DNA from 2 places in the Telluria sp. ZT3P26 genome. Region 1 is predicted to be linked to the other one. Evidence: predicted binding sites of a transcription regulator. Region 1 holds the regulator's gene; the other holds the start of a gene.

Region 1 (10,453 bases):
GGCCACCGCGAGGGCAACCCGCGAACATGATCGCCAGGGGCGACCGGCGCGGGCATGCCAGACGGCGGCCCTCGCGGTCGCCTTTCACATTCCCCGCATCGCCCGCCGATATCCTCTTTTCTGAGCACCATGTCCCCACTACCGACTACCTTGCCCGACTGGCTGGCGCTGCTCGAATCGCGTCACGCCGAAACCCATATCGACATGGGCCTGGACCGCGTCCGCGCCGTCAAGGAACGCCTGCAGCTGGCGTTCTCGTGTCCCGTGATCATGGTGGCCGGCACCAACGGCAAGGGCTCGACCTGCGCGATGCTCGAGTCGGTCCTGCTGCAGTCCGGATACCGCGTCGGCCTCTACATCAAGCCGCACTTCCTCGACTTCAACGAGCGCGCCCGTATCAATGGCGAGATGGCCTCCGATGATGTCCTGATCGCCGCATTCAACGCCGTCGAAGCCGCGCGCGGGGATACCGACCTCACGTACTTCGAATTCACCACGCTGGCCATCGCGCACCTGCTGTCGACCAGCGAGATCGACGTTGCCATCCTCGAAGTCGGCCTGGGCGGGCGTCTCGACGCCGTCAACGTGATCGATGCCGACGTGTCCATTGTCACCAGCATCGACATCGACCACACGGCCTATCTGGGCGATACGCGCGAAAAAATCGGTTTTGAGAAAGCCGGCATCTTCCGCGCCGGCAAAACGGCGATCTGCAGCGACCCGGTGCCGCCCCAGTCGCTGATCGACCACGCAACCAGCATCGGCGCTGACCTCTGGCTGCTGGGCCGCGACTTCAATTACCAGGGCGACCAGCAGCAGTGGAGCTTTGCCGGCCGCACCGGGCGCCGCAACTCGCTGGCCTATCCGGCCCTGCGCGGCGCCAACCAGTTGCTTAATGCGTCCGCCGCGCTGGCCGCTCTCGAGGCGCTGCGCATGACCTTGCCGTGCGGCGCCCAGGAAACCCGCGCCGGCCTCGCAATGGTCGAGCTGCCGGGGCGCTTCCAGGTGCTGGCCGGGCGCCCGACCCAGGTGCTCGACGTCGCCCACAATCCGCACGCCGCCGCGACGCTCGCGCAGAATCTCGGCAATATGGGCTTCCACCGCTTTACCTACGCGGTGTTCGGCATCATGGACGACAAGGACATCGACGCCGTCATCGCGCCGATGGCCTCGGTCATTGATCACTGGTGCGTCACGCGCCTGGATTCGCCGCGCTCGGCCGACCCTGCGGCGCTGGCTGACAAGATCGCCGAATTGAAGCCAGCGGGCGCGAAAGCCGACGATTTTTCGGTCACCACCTTCGATTCACCCGCCGAGGCTTACGCGAATGCACTGAGCCGGGTTGAGGAGAATGATAGAATTGTGGTCTTTGGTTCGTTCTACACGGTTGCCGGCGTGATGGCGGCCCGTAAATCCTCACTACACTGATACCTCAATCGCATGGGCTTGTTCTCGTTCGGCACTAAAAACAAGCAAGAAACTGTTCGCGACAGCGGTCACTTCGTCAAGGACGACGAGGCCGCCTACACCGAGCGCGCACGCTCCAAGCGCGCCAGCTCGGCCGGTGAGGGCGGTCGCCGCTCGAGCCGTGGCGATCCGATCCTGCCCGAGAAAAAACGCGCGCGCCGCCGCCTGGTTGGCGCCATTGCGCTGGTCCTGGCCGCCGTCGTGGCCCTGCCGATGCTGCTCGATTCCGAGCCCAAGCCGCTGGCCACCGACATCGCGATCCATATCCCTGATAAAGACAAGGCTGCGCCGCTGCCGGTGCCGTCCGAGCAGGTTGCGCCAACGGCCAGCGTCGACAGCGACGAAGAGATCATCGAGCCGGTCCCTTCGCCGCCTGCAGGCACGCGCACGCCGCCGGTCGCCGTGGCGGCAGCGCCAGTGGCCAGCGAGGTGCCGCCAATGCGCATGCTCGAGCCAGCCAAGCCGGTCGAGACCGTCAAGCCGAAGCCTGAAGCCAAGCCAAAGGCAGAACCTGAAGCCAAGCCGGTGACGAAGCCCGAGCCGGTCAAGACCGAGCGCAAGCCCGAGCCCGAGAAAAAGCCGGTCAAGGTCGCCGAGTCGAAAGAGGCCGAGTCGCATCCGAAAGCCGAGCACGTCGCCAAGCCGGCCCGTCCGGACGACGCCGCCCGCGCCATCGCCATCCTCGAAGACAAGCCCGCTGACAAGCCCGAGCCGAAAACGGTCAAGGCCGAAGGCCCGGCCCCACGCTTCGTGGTGCAGGTTGCCGCGCTGGCCAGCCAGGAAAAAGTCACCGAATTGCAAAGCCGCCTGCGCGCTGCTGGTGTTGCCTCGTTCACCCAGAAGTCTGGCGAGCTGATCCGCGTACGGGTCGGCCCGTTCAGCAAGGAAGAAGCAGAGAAAGTGCGCGCCAAACTGGGCGGCATCGGTCTGTCCGGCACGATGGTGCCGCTCTGATCCTCGCTGCCGCGTGACGATTTTCGATTACCTGGTGCTGTTCGTGCTGATCGCGTCCGTCGTGATCAGCACGCTGCGCGGCCTGGTAAAGGAAATCCTGTCGCTGGTGGGCTGGGTGGTCGCCTTCGTGGTGGCCAATGTCTACGGCGCCCAGCTCGCGCCCTTGCTGCCCGAAGTCATCCCGGGCGGCACGGCGCGCCTGATGGCGGCCTTCATCGCGCTGTTCCTGGGCGTGCGAATCCTGATGGGTCTGCTGTCGATGGCGATCGGCGCGGTGGTTGCCGCCACCGGCCTGTCGCTGGCGGACCGGGGCCTGGGCGGCCTGTTCGGCCTGGCGCGGGGCATTGTGATTGTGCTGGCCGGCGTCATATTGTGCGGGATGACGGCGATTCCGCAGCAGGCATTCTGGCGCGATGCGCTGTTGTCACCCATTGCCGAGACCGGCGCGCGCACCGTCAAACCATTCTTGCCCGCTGCCTTCGCGGAGCATATTAATTACTGAACCAGTAGTCGTAGTTTTCGCAGTTTTCTGTCATTTTGCACCCAAGCTTTTAGGAGCACCTCATGTGTGGCATCGTCGGCGTCGTTTCGCACTCTCCCGTCAACCAGCTTCTGTACGATGCATTGCTGCTGCTGCAGCACCGCGGCCAGGACGCTGCGGGCATTGCGACCAATCACAGCAGCATGTTCTCCATGTTCAAGGCCAACGGCCTGGTACGTGACGTTTTCCGTACCCGGAACATGCGTTCGCTGCAGGGCAACACCGGGATCGGCCACTGCCGTTACCCGACCGCAGGTTCGTCGAGCGAAGAAGAGGCGCAGCCGTTCTACGTCAACGCGCCGTTCGGCATCACGCTGGCGCACAACGGCAACCTGACCAACCAGGCCCAGCTCCGGGATGAGCTGTTCCGCAACGACCGCCGCCACATCAATACCGATTCCGATTCCGAGGTGCTGCTCAACGTGCTGGCCCATGAAATCCAGGAAGCGGCCGATGGCTTCTCGCTCGACGCCGAGGCGATCTTCAAGGCGGTCGCTGTCGTGCACCGCCGCGTGCGTGGTGCCTACGCGGTCGTAGCACAGATCGCCGGCCATGGCATGCTGGCCTTCCGCGATCCGTTCGGCATCCGTCCGCTGTGCCTGGGCGTGAACGAAACCGAAAACGGCAACGAATACCTGGTGGCCAGCGAGTCGGTCGCCCTCGAAGGCCTGGGCTTCCGTTTCGTGCGCGACATTGCGCCGGGCGAAGCGGTCTTCATCACCAACGACGGCAAGCTGTCCGAGCGCCAATGCGCCGAAAATCCATCGCTCAATCCATGCGCGTTCGAATTCGTCTACCTGGCCCGTCCGGACTCGGTGATCGACGGCGCCTCGGTCTACGCCACGCGCCTGCGCATGGGTGAATACCTGGCCGACAAGGTGCTCAGTGAAATCCCGGTCGAAGATATCGACGTCGTCATGCCGATTCCCGATTCGTCGCGTCCGGCCGCCATCCAGCTGGCGCTGAAGCTGGGTGTCGAATACCGCGAAGGCTTCATCAAGAACCGCTACATCGGCCGCACCTTCATCATGCCGGGCCAGGGCATGCGCAAGAAATCGGTACGCCAGAAGCTCAACGCGATCATTTCCGAATTCAAGGACAAGAACGTGCTGCTGGTCGACGATTCGATCGTGCGCGGCACCACCAGTCGCGAGATCGTGCAGATGGCCCGTGAAGCCGGCGCGCGCAAGGTGTACTTCGCCTCGGCTGCGCCACCGGTGCTGTACCCGAACGTGTACGGCATCGACATGCCGACCCGCGACGAGCTGATCGCCTACGGCCGCACGACCGAAGAAGTCTGCCGCGAGATCACGGCCGACCGCGTCATCTATCAGGACATCGACGCCCTCAAGCGCTCGATTTCGGACGTCAATCCGGCACTGAAGAACTTCGAGGCGTCGTGCTTCGACGGCATCTACGTGACGGGCGACGTGACGCCGGAATACCTGGATCGCCAGGAAACCGCGCGTCACAATCCTGCTGCCAAGGATGAAGACCAGGTCCGTACCCAACTGAATCTGAACCCCGCCGTCGCCGCCGAGTAAGCATGAGCGAGAAAAAATCCTACGGCTTTACCACCACGATCCTGCACAACGACCGGCACAAGCCGATCGAGCACGGTTCGCTGCACAAGCCGATCCACACCTCGGTCGCGTTCGGCTACACGGATGCGCGTCAGCTGGCATCCGTGTTCCAGGGCAAGGAGCCGGGCTTCCGTTATGGTCGCCAGGGCAATCCGACCATCAGCGCGCTCGAGGACAAGGTCAGCAAGATGGAGGATGGCGTCGCCACGCTGTGCTTCGGCACCGGCATGGCCGCCATCGGCGCGCTGTTCCAGGCGCTGCTGAAGGCGGGCGACGCCATCGTTTCGTCGAGCTTCCTGTTTGGTAATACCAACAGCCTGTGGCAGACGGTGGCAGGGCAGGGCGTCGATGTCGCCTTTGTCGATGCAACCGATGTGGCGCAGGTCGAGGCAGCCTTGACGCCGAACACGCGCATGGTGTTTGTCGAGACGATCGCCAATCCGCGCACGCAAGTGGCGGACCTGGCCCGCATCGGCGAGCTGTGCCGTGCGCGGGGCATCCTGTACGTGGTCGACAACACGATGACCTCGCCCTGGCTGTTCCGCCCGAAGAGCGTGGGCGCCGGTCTCGTGGTCAATTCGCTGACCAAGTCGATTGGCGGCCACGGCATTGCGCTGGGCGGCGCGCTGACCGATACCGGCCTGTTCGACTGGAGCGCGTACCCGAACATCGCGCCGAATTTCCGCAAGCAGCCGGCGCAGGCGCAGGGCATGGCGCAGCTGCGCGCGAAAGCGCTGCGCGACTTCGGCGCCTCGCTCGGACCGGAGGCAGCGCATCACATTGCCGTTGGCGCCGAGACGCTGGCGCTGCGCATGACCCGCACCTGTGCCAATGCTCTGGCGCTGGCAACGATGCTCGAGGCGGATGAGCGCGTGGCGAAGGTCCACTACCCGGGCCTGGCCTCGCATCCGCAGCACGGTATCGTCACGTCGCTGTTCCGCGCCGGTGGTTCACTGCTCAGCTTCGAGCTGCGCGAGGATATCGACCCGTTCGATTACCTCAACCGCCTGCAGCTGGCGATTCCCGCGTCGAACCTGGGCGACAACCGCACGCTGGTCATTCCGGTCGCGCACACCATCTTCTTCGAGATGGGCGCCGAGCGCCGCGCCAGCATGGGCATTGCCGAGTCGCTGATCCGCGTGTCGGTGGGCATCGAGGACACCGATGACCTGGTTGAAGACTTCCGCCAGGCGCTGGACGCGTAAGCGCGGCGTACCGCGCGACGTTACCGCGTGACGTAAAGCGATGCAAAGAAGGCCGGCGCAATGCCGGCCTAGTCATTTTTACGGTTGAGTCGCGCTGTAAAAGGGGGCTATGATGCGCCATCGTCAGCTTGTCATTTTTGGGTGCCCATGAAACGTTTCCTGCTCTGCCTTTCCATGTCCCTGTCCCTGAGCATCGCCAGCGCCGCCTGTGCGGGCGAGCTGGAAGACGCCAACGCGCTGTTCGAAAAGAAGGATTACGCGGGCGCGCTCAAGCTGTACACCAAGCTGGCCAATGCCGGCAATGCGCAGGCGCAGCAGCAACTGGGCCAGATGTACTGGTATGGCGAAGCGGGCGCTGTCGATGAGGCGGCAGCGAAAGCATTGTTCGAGAAGTCGGCGGCCAAGGGCAATAAGGTCGCGGCAGAATCGCTGGTCGTGATGGAACAGCGCGTGACCAAGCGCGCCGAGATCGATTACTGGATCAAGGGCTATGACGGGGCCGAGCTGCAGTCGGGCGAATACCGCTGCCCGTCGCCGCGCATCCCGGCCGTGTCGAAGGTGAACGACGAGATCGATCGCGTCAACAAGCTGGTGACGGGCTGGCAGGATTGCTACAACAAGATGGTCACGAACCTGAACGCGCAGTCGCCGCTGACGAAGAAGATTCCCGCCGATATCGCCAAGCTGATGAACAAACAGGAAGCGGATGCTTCGGCAGCCTATCTGGAGCAGGTGCGGCAGAATATCGCGGAAGGCGCGAAGGTCAATTCAAAGATGATCCTGGCGGATTTTGCAGCGTGGCGCAGTGCGACCGAGGCGTTTGTCAGCCAGCACAATGCGGTCGTGAAGAAGGCGTCGAAGTAGGCAGGGCAGGGCAGCGCAGGAAAGGACAGGCGCCGGCAGGAAGAAGCCGGCGCCGTTACATCAGTTCCAGCTACGCATCAGGCCAACAGCCAGGCCTTCGAGTGCGAACTCTTCGTCCGGCGAGACTGAAATGATGTTGAAGTCGGGGTTCTCTGGCAGCAGTTCCACCAGGTCGCCCGTCTTGCGATAGCGCTTGACCGTGACTTCGTCGCCCAGGCGTGCAACGACGATCTGGCCGTTCTTGGCGCTGTCGATTTTCTTGACCGCCAAAAAGTCGCCATCCATGATGCCGGCATCGCGCATCGACCAGCCTTTGACCTTCAGCAGGAAATCGGGGCGCGCCGCGAACATGGCGGTATCGACGTTGTAGGTGGCTTCGACATGCTCTTGCGCCAGGATCGGATTACCTGCAGCAACGCGCCCCACCAGCGGCAGCGACATGAACGACGGCGGCGGCATCGGAACTGATTCGACGCTCGCGCCGATCAGGCGGATGCCGCGCGATGTGCCCGGCGAAATTTCGATGGCGCCCTTGCGCGCCAGTGCTTGCAGATGTTCTTCAGCCGCGTTGGCCGAGCGGAAACCCAGTTCGGAAGCGATTTCAGCCCGGGTCGGAGGGAAACCGGTGTTCTCGATCGCTTCCTTGATCAGGTTCAGGATCTGTTCTTGCCGTGCAGTGAGCTTTAGCATAAATGTGTTACAGCAACCGGTTATGTGTGTAACCTGTATTTTTGTACAGTATTCTCCCGCGCGCAAGAGGAAACGCAAAAAATATCGTCAAAATCCCGATTCAGCGTACAAACATGCGCCAAAACCGTGGAATTGTCGAGTCAGACTGCCGGGAACTCGCCAGCTCGCGCCTGCGATGCGTCATTGGGCTTTCCAAGCTGCCGATATCCGGGTTATAATTGCCGGCTTTCCCTTCCCACACTCGTCTTGACGCCGAGGTGGGCATTTGTTAAACGTCCTCAAGGAGTAATGCATGCGTCATTATGAAATCGTGTTTATCGTCCATCCGGACCAGAGCGAACAAGTCCCGGCGATGATCGAGCGTTACAAGACCACGGTGACCAGCCGCGGCGGTAACATCCATCGCGTTGAAGACTGGGGCCGCCGCCAGATGGCATACCAGATCCAGAAGCTGCCAAAAGCACACTACATCTGCCTGAACATCGAATGCGACAACGAGACCCTGGTCGAGCTGGAAACTGCATTCAAGTTCAATGATGCGGTTCTGCGTCACCTGACCGTCAAGCTGAAAAAAGCTGAAACCGCACCGTCGCCGATGATGAAATCGGTGCAGCGCGAAGACGCAGCCAAGAGCCACCGTGCCGAAGCCGCTGCGCCAGCAGCCGCTCCAGCCGCTGCGCCAGCGCCTGCTGCTGCTTAAGTTTTCCCCAGTTATTCGTAGTAACCAGTAATACCGGGTGCACAGCGCAAACCACCTCCAGCTCATGGCGACCATCGCCGAGCGCGACGTACTGCGTTACACCCCGGCCGGTGTGCCAATCGTTTCAGCCGTCCTGATGCACGAATCGCAGCAGGAAGAGGCCGGGGTCGAAAGGTCGGTCGCGTTCGAAGTCCCCGCGTTCGCCGCGGGCGAGATTTCGGGCAGGTTCGCCAGCGCCGAATTGGGCGCCAGCTACAGGTTCAACGGATTTCTTGCACGGAAAAATCGCAACAGCAAAGCCCTGGTGTTTCACATCATTGATTTCAGTGCCGCTTAACCCGGCAATTTAGATACAGGAGCCTCAAATGGCATTCGGTAAAAAGTTCGACAAAAACAAAGCGAAACTCAAAGAGAAGCGCAAACAGCAAAACCCGCTGTTCAAGCGCAAGAAATTCTGCCGCTTCACCGCCGCTGGCGTTGAGCAGGTGGACTACAAGGACGTCGACACCCTGAAGGACTTCGTCCAGGAAAACGGCAAGATCATGCCAGCACGTCTGACCGGCACCAAGGCGCACTACCAGCGTCAGGTCGACACCGCGATCAAGCGCGCACGCTACCTTGCGCTGCTGCCGTACACCGACCTGCACCACGGTTAATCGTCGGTCACGACAGTCAGACATCTGGAGATCACTATGCAAATCATTCTGTTGGAAAAAGTAGTCAACGTCGGCAACCTGGGCGACGTCGTCAAGGTCAAGGACGGTTACGCACGTAACTTCCTGATCCCACAAAAGATGGCACGCCGCGCTACCGCCGGCGCCGTCGCCGAGTTCGAAGCCAAGCGCGCTGAACTCGAAAAAGCAGCAGCTGAAAAGCTGTCGGCTGCCCAGGCCGAAGGCGACAAGCTGAGCGGCATGACCGTCACCATCGGCCAGAAGGCCGGCGTTGATGGCCGTCTGTTCGGTTCGGTCACCAACTTCGACATCGCCGAAGCGCTGACCAAGCAAGGTTTCGCTGTCGAGAAGTCGCAAGTGCGCATGCCAACCGGCCCGCTGAAAACCACCGGCGAATTCCCGGTTGCAGTCGCTCTGCACACCGACGTCGTGTCGGAAATCACCGTCGCTGTTGTGGGCGAAGCTGCCTAAGCACACGCTGTACATGTGCTGAGCACGCAGTTCTGAAAAAGCCGGGTTCGCCCGGCTTTTTTGCTTTTCGGCTTTCCATTATTGCCAGTCGCAGGACCGGAAAAGGTATAATCCCGCCCATGAATGCAGCATCTCCAGATCCGCAACTCGACGCCCTGCGCATCCCCCCGCACTCCATCGAAGCCGAGCAATCCGTCATTGGCGGCCTGCTGCGCGATAACGCCGCATGGGACCGTATCGCCGACTTCATGAACGCGGAAGACTTCTACCGCTACGACCACCGCATCATCTTCGAACAGATGGTGCGCCTGATCAACGGCGGCAAACCGGCCGACGTCATCACCGTCTACGAAGCCTGCAACCAGCTCGGCAAGGCCGATGATGTCGGTGGCCTGCAATACCTGAACGCGATGGCGCAGAACACGCCGTCCGCCGCCAATATCCGGCGCTACGCCGAGATCGTGCGCGACCGCGGCATCCTGCGCAAGCTGATCACCGTGGCCGATGAAATCTCGGGCAATGCGTTCAACCCGCAGGGCAAGGAAGTCAAGCAGATGCTCGACGAAGCCGAGTCCAAGATCTTTGCCATTGCCGAATCCGGCTCACGCGGCCAGCAGGGCTGGAATCCGATCCAGCCGCTGCTCACGCAGGTCGTCGAGCGCATCGATGAGCTCTACAGCCGCGAGAACCAGGGTGAAATCACCGGCGTGCCGACGGGCTTCATCGACCTTGACCGCATGACATCCGGCCTGCAGCCGGGCGACCTCGTCATCGTCGCCGGCCGTCCGTCGATGGGCAAGACCGCGTTCTCGGTCAATATCGGCGAGAACGTTGCGATCGAAGCCGGCCTGCCGGTCGCGATCTTCTCGATGGAGATGGGCGGCACCCAGCTGGCGATGCGTATGCTGGGTTCGGTCGGCCAGCTCGACCAGCACCGCCTGCGTACCGGCCGCCTGAACGACGAGGATTGGCCGCGCCTGACGCACGCCATCCAGAAGATGAACGACGCCCAGCTGTACATCGACGAAACCCCGGCGCTGAACCCGATCGAGATGCGCGCGCGCGCGCGGCGCCTGGCGCGCCAGTGCGGCAAGCTCGGCCTGATCATCGTCGACTACCTGCAGCTGATGCAGGGCAGCCAGCCGGGCGATAACCGCACTGCAGAAATCTCGGAAATTTCACGTTCGCTCAAGGGCCTGGCCAAAGAGCTGCAGTGTCCGGTGGTGGCGCTGTCGCAGCTGAACCGCTCGCTGGAGCAACGGCCGAACAAGCGCCCCGTGATGTCCGACTTGCGCGAATCCGGC
Region 2 (6,144 bases), 610 kb from region 1:
CAGATAGCCGCCAAAGGCTTTCACGCCCCACGGGCAGCGGCTTGGCGCAGCGATGGGGGCAAACGCCGAGACCGAACGGAACAGTTCCGGGTGGCGCAGCGCCATGACCAGCGCACCGTGGCCGCCCATCGAGTGGCCGAAGATGCCCACGCGCGCCGGATCGGCGGGCAGCAGATCGAGTACCAGGGCGTGCAGTTCGAGCAGGTAGCTGTGCATGCGGTAATGCGTCGACCATGGCGCTTCGGTCGCGTCAAGATAGAAGCCGGCGCCGACGCCGAAGTCCCAGCTGTCGGTCTCGCCCGGCACGTTGGCGCCACGCGGGCTGGTGTCGGGCGCCACCAGGATGATGCCCAGTTCGCTGGCCACGCGCTGCGCGCCCGCCTTGGTCATGAACGTTTCTTCGGTACAGGTCAGGCCTGCCAGGTAGAACAGTACGGGCAGCTTCTTGCCGCTGGCCTCGGGCGGCAGGTAGACCGAAAACTTCATCGGCAGGCCGATGGCGCTGGAATCGTGCTGGTAAAAACGCTGCTCGCCGCCGAAGCAGGCGTGTTGGTTCAGAAGTTCGGACATCGTCATGTGGGGGACAGTGAAAGGTGCGGCCAGTATGCCGCGTCCTGCGCCGGCATGCCAACTACACCAGTCCAATCGCGCCCAGCACGGCGCCGGCTGCCAGCATCCACAATATGTGCAGGCGGGTGCGCCAGATCACGAGACAGCTCGCCACCGACAGCAGCCACAGCGGCCAGCGGTCCGGATCGGTGCCCCCGCCGGTGGCCAGCAGCCAGGCGGTCGACAGCAGCATGGCGATGACGAGCGGGGCCATGCCCTGCTTGAAGGCGCGCACGGCCCGCTGTTCGCGATTGCGCTGTGCCCATTGCGCCACCTGATAAGTAAATACGGTCGACGGCAGCATGATGCCGATCATCGCGATGACCACGCCGCACAGCGCGGCCAGCGTGCTGCCGTTGTTCAGGCCAACGTTCCATCCCAACAAGGCCACGAACAGCACATTCGGGCCGGGCGACGACTGCGCCAGCGCAACCGAGTCGCCAAACTGCGCCGGCGTCAGCCAGCCCTGGCGCTCGACCAGGTAACGCTGCATTTCGGACGTGGTCGAGATCGCACCGCCAAGCGACATCATCGACAGCGCCAGGAAGTGCGTGAACAGGCTGAGCCAGTCGTGCCAGGTGAATGCCAGTTGCGGCGCGCTCATGGCTTGAGCCTGCGCCAGGCCAGCACACAGCCCAGACCGCCCAGGCCGAACACGACCGCCGCCAGCGGCACCCGCACCCAGGCCAGCAGCACGAAGCCGAGCGCGGCAATCAGCACGCAGGCCACGAGCGGCAGCACGTTCTTGCCCAGCGCGGCCGACATCTTCAGGCCGGTGGCCGCCACCAGCCCGGCGGCGACTGCCGCCATCCCGCGCAGCGCGCCCTGGACTGCAGGCACATCGGCGAACCTGGCATACACCAGAGCCAGCGCCAGCACCACGAGCAGCGGCGCCGCCAGCAGGCCAGCCAGTGCACTCATTGCGCCGGCCAGGCCGAAGTGGCGCTGCCCGATCACCATCGCCAGGTTGCACACATTGGGTCCGGGCAGGATCTGCGCGACCGACCATTCTTCGATAAATTCTTCATTGCTCAACCAGCGTTTGCGCTCGACCAGTTCGCGCTGGATCACGGCCAGCACGCCGCCGAAACCCTGCAGGGCAATCAGTGTGAATGACACGAACAGGTCGGTGCACGAGGCGGGAGCGGGGCGCGCGGTGGCTGTCAGGCCCGGTTGCGCGTTCCGGGAGGGGAGGGGAGAATGACTCATCCCGCCATTATCGCTGTTGCGCCGTACTCGCGCTTACCACGGGCAATGTATTCGCGTATTGATACAGGTTTGCCATTGACTTTACATTTGCTTCGCCAATAATCGTGGTGCATGACACATCCATCACCACCGGAGATCATCGATGAAGCCACTGCACGCGCAAGACATCCTTCCACGCGCTGCCAGCGTGTCCGAACTACGGTCCGATGCCGGCCAGCGCGATGTCGTCACGCGCGGGATTGCCACGCTGGGCGAACTCGGCGTCGTGCCGGCGGTCGAATACCTGAAGTCCAACGGGGTGCGGCCAAAGGTGATCGAGCGCGTCTTGCTTGAGCCAGAAAGGCGCCGCGTGCTCGCGTAGTCGCATGGCAGCAGTGGCCCTGTCAAGGGTGTGACCGCCTTAATTTGCGGTCAATTTGCAGTTGTCACCGTCGTTGCCTTCCCAATAGGCAAATTGTTGAAAGCCGCCCCGCAGGCCGTGTCCAGCCTGTCAAGCCCCCGCTTTTCCACATAGTTATTCACAGACTTTGTGGATATCCAGAAAAACGTTTTCTTGATTGCGGGCTGACCGACGGCACGGCAGGTCTGGCCCGGTGTCATGCGATTTAGCGCTTGCGGTACGATACTGGACAAATGTACAGTAGTGCTTTCTCCGTCTGCCGCCCATGACCACCGCTACCGCCGCGCCCGCTACTGAAGACCCGTTTGCCAGCCTGAATCCGGCGCAGCGCGCTGCGGTCGAGCACGATATTGGCGTAGCCGCCCCGCGCCCGCTGCTGGTGGTGGCCGGCGCTGGCTCCGGCAAGACCAATACGCTGGCGCACCGCGTTGCGCGCCTGATCGGGGCTGGCGCCGATCCGCAGCGCATCCTGCTGCTGACCTTTTCGCGCCGGGCGGCGGACGAAATGCGTCAGCGCGCCAGTGGCGTCCTGCACCGCTTGCTTGGCCGGGGCGGGGCGGCGCAATCCCAGGCCCCGGTGGCGCTGCCCTGGGCCGGCACCTTCCACAGCATCGGCGCACGCCTGTTGCGCGAATTCGCCGGACGCATCGGCCTCGATCCGCAATTCACCATCCACGACCGGGGCGACGCCGAGGACCTGATGGGCATGGTGCGCCACGAGATCGGCCTGTCCCGCACCGAGAAACGCTTTCCCATGAAAGGCACCTGCCTGTCGATTTACTCGCGCGTGGTCAACAGCCGCGATCCGCTCGACCAGGTCTTGCAGGCGTATTTCCCGTGGTGCGCCGAATGGGAAGCCCAGCTCAAGACGCTGTTCGGCGCGTATGTCGACGCCAAGCAGGCGCAGAACGTGCTCGACTACGACGACCTGCTGCTGTTCTGGGCCGAGATGGCAGCCGACCCGGTGCTCGGCGCTGAGCTGGGCAGCTGGTTCGACCATGTGCTGGTCGACGAATACCAGGACACCAACCGCCTGCAGGCCGCGATCATCACCGGCATGAAGCCCGACGGCAAGGGCGTGATGGTGGTCGGCGACGACGCCCAGTCCATCTACAGTTTTCGCGGCGCCACCGTGCGCAACATCCTCGACTTCGCGGGCCAGTTCACGCAACCGGCGCAGACGATCACGCTCGAGCGCAATTACCGCTCGACGCAGCCAATCCTCGATGCGTCCAACGCCGTCATCGGCGCCGCGCTCGAGCGCCATGCCAAGACGCTCTGGACCGACAAGGTGTCGACCATCAAGCCGCAGCTGGTGCTGATTCCCGACGAAGCCGAGCAGGCGCGCTGGGTCTGCAGCCGCATTCTCGAGCAGCGCGAAGAAGGCGTGCCGCTCAAGTCGCAGGCCGTCCTGTTTCGCGCGGCCAGCCACAGCGCCGCGCTCGAACTCGAACTGATGCGGCGCAATGTCCCGTTCGTCAAGTTCGGCGGCCTGAAATTTCTCGAAGCCTCGCATATCAAGGATCTGCTGGCGCTGCTGCGCTTTGCACAGAATCCCGGCGGGCGCCTGGCCGGGTTCCGCGTGCTGCAGCTGATTCCCGGAATCGGCCAGGCCACGGCCACGCGCGTGCTCGATGCGGTGGGCGAGAGCAGCGATGTCGCCGCGACGCTGGCCGCGTTTCCCGTGCCGGCGCGCTGCAGCGCCGAGTGGCAGACGTTCTGCACGCTGTACGCGTGCCTGCGCACCGCCGGCCTGCGCTGGCCACAAGACCTCGAACTGGCGCGCGACTGGTATGCACCGCACCTCGAGCGCCTGCACGACGATTTCCAGGTGCGCGCGCTCGACCTCGACCAGCTGGTCGTGCTGTCGGCTGGCCATGCGAATCGCGAAAGCTTCCTGGCAGACATCACGCTCGACCCGCCCGAAGCGACGAGCGACCGCGCCGGCCCGCCACTGCTCGACGACGATTACGTGATCCTCTCGACCATCCACTCGAGCAAGGGGCAAGAGTGGAAGTCGGTGCACGTGCTCAATGTGGTCGACGGCTGCATCCCGTCCGACATGGCCACTGGTAACCAGGACGATATCGAGGAAGAGCGCCGGCTGCTGTATGTCGCCATGACGCGGGCCCGCGAGAACCTGCACCTGATCGTGCCGAACCGCTTCTTCATCAAGCAGCAATCAAGCATGGGCGATCGCCACGTGTATGCGACGCGCTCGCGCTTCGTCACGCCCGTGATGCTCAAGCATTTCGAAGAAGCCGCCTGGCTCAGCGCCGACAAGCGCGAGCTGCGCACGCCAATGCCCGACAGCGTGCGCATGCTCGTGCGCGACCGGGCGCGCAGCGCGTGGAAATGACGGTCGATCGCCGCATGTTGGCAACTTATCCCCCATGTCACGGTTTTGTAGGAGTGCGCCGCACATAAACTTGCTGCCCATATCTGGTGCATGTGCAAGTGATTGATTTTATTGGAACAATTTTTTGCCTGTACAACGGGCAGTTTGTTGAAACCCGCATCCCGTCTGGCCTTGTGGCTTGTCAAGTGGCGCTTGTCCACACAGTTATCCACAATTCTTGTGGATAGCGTAAAAGCTTGAGCAAAATCAGCAGCTTAGCTCGTTGTGATGCTTGCGGGCATCTTCTTTGTCGCGATGAATCGTCGTTCAATTTTGTTAACAGCATTGGCGTTTTGTTAGTAGACAACATTCACTAATATGTTTGCTATCGAACAGTCGTCCCATTCCCATCCCTTTATCCTTTGCCAAGTAATTTGACCCGTCGTCCGGACGGTGACGAAATGGACCCACCGTTGTTCCCTGCCTGTCCATTTCCAACAAAGGATTCGTATGTCTGCAGCAGTTCCCCCGGCCGCCACCCCGGCGCCACCCGATACCAAGGAAAGCCGCTTCGTCTTCAAGGTCGCCATCGTCGCCACGATGGGGGCGCTGGCGTTCGGCTACGACACCGGTGTGATTTCCGGCGCGTTGCCATTCATGAGCGCGCCGCCCTCGAGTGGCGGTCTTGGCCTGACACCGCTGACCGAAGGCGTCGTGACGTCCGCGCTCGTGTTCGGCGCTGCAGTGGGGTCGCTGATGGCCGGCAGGCTGTCCGACAAGTTCGGCCGTCGCATGACGCTGATCTGGCTGGCCGTGGTGTTCATGATCGGCGCGCTCGGCACCACCCTGGCCCCGTCGGTCGAAGTCATGGTCGCCATGCGCTTCGTGCTTGGCCTGGCCGTGGGTGGCGCCTCGTCCACGGTGCCGGTCTTCATCGCCGAAATGGCCGGCCCCAGCAGACGGGCCAGGCTGGTCACGCAGAATGAATTGATGATCGTCACCGGTCAATTGATCGCCTACGTGCTCAATGCGGTGCTGGCGCACTATGCGAATTCGCCGGATGTCTGGCGTTACATGCTGGCCATCGCCGCCGTGCCGGCCCTGCTGCTGGGTGTGGGCATGCTGTTTGTGCCGCCATCGCCGCGCTGGCTGGCCAGCAAGGGCCGGATGGATGAAGCGCGCGCCGTCATGCAGCAGATCCGCTCCAGCGACGAGCAGATCGAGCGCGAGATGGCCGAAATGACCAAGCTGAACGAGATCGAGCACGAGCAGGCCGGCTGGTCGGCCGTCATGGGGACGCCGTGGATCCGGAAACTGCTGTGGCTGGGTATCGGCCTGGGCTTCATGGCCCAGTTCACGGGCGTGAACGCCTTCATGTACTTCACCCCGATCATCCTGCAATCGACGGGACTGGGCACGAATGCCGCGTTGACCGCGACCATCGGCAACGGCGTCGTGGCCGTGATCGCCACGTTCATCGGTATCTGGCTGATCGGCAAGCACGGCCGCCGCTCGATGTTGCTGTCGGGCCTGTCGGGCGTCGTTGTCATGCAGTTCGCGCTGGGCGCCGTGCTGCTGTGGATGCCGG

The links. The regulator LexA, encoded in region 1, represses DNA repair genes until DNA is damaged. The targets are predictions, from matches to a motif close to ACTGTATNNNNATACAGT.
Region 2: AC56LN_RS07350 (ATP-dependent helicase) is a predicted target of LexA. The motif match lies at 2,443-2,460, and genes of this name have one in related genera.

What each region holds. Positions count from the first base shown of each region.
Region 1 covers NZ_JCASII010000001.1:1,049,771-1,060,223, forward strand. Annotated here, with positions in the region: gene folC (bifunctional tetrahydrofolate synthase/dihydrofolate synthase) at 130-1,428, shown strand; gene AC56LN_RS04575 (SPOR domain-containing protein) at 1,441-2,421, shown strand; gene AC56LN_RS04580 (CvpA family protein) at 2,435-2,923, shown strand; gene purF (amidophosphoribosyltransferase) at 2,986-4,506, shown strand; gene AC56LN_RS04590 (cystathionine gamma-synthase family protein) at 4,509-5,750, shown strand; gene AC56LN_RS04595 (tetratricopeptide repeat protein) at 5,925-6,614, shown strand; gene lexA (transcriptional repressor LexA) at 6,675-7,304, opposite strand; gene rpsF (30S ribosomal protein S6) at 7,597-8,004, shown strand; gene priB (primosomal replication protein N) at 8,042-8,341, shown strand; gene rpsR (30S ribosomal protein S18) at 8,370-8,660, shown strand; gene rplI (50S ribosomal protein L9) at 8,697-9,149, shown strand; gene AC56LN_RS04625 (replicative DNA helicase) at 9,269-10,453, shown strand, end outside.
Region 2 covers NZ_JCASII010000001.1:1,664,399-1,670,542, forward strand. Annotated here, with positions in the region: gene fghA (S-formylglutathione hydrolase) at 1-570, opposite strand, end outside; gene AC56LN_RS07335 (chromate transporter) at 632-1,213, opposite strand; gene AC56LN_RS07340 (chromate transporter) at 1,210-1,818, opposite strand; gene AC56LN_RS07345 (hypothetical protein) at 1,961-2,179, shown strand; gene AC56LN_RS07350 (ATP-dependent helicase) at 2,484-4,577, shown strand; gene AC56LN_RS07355 (sugar porter family MFS transporter) at 5,067-6,144, shown strand, end outside.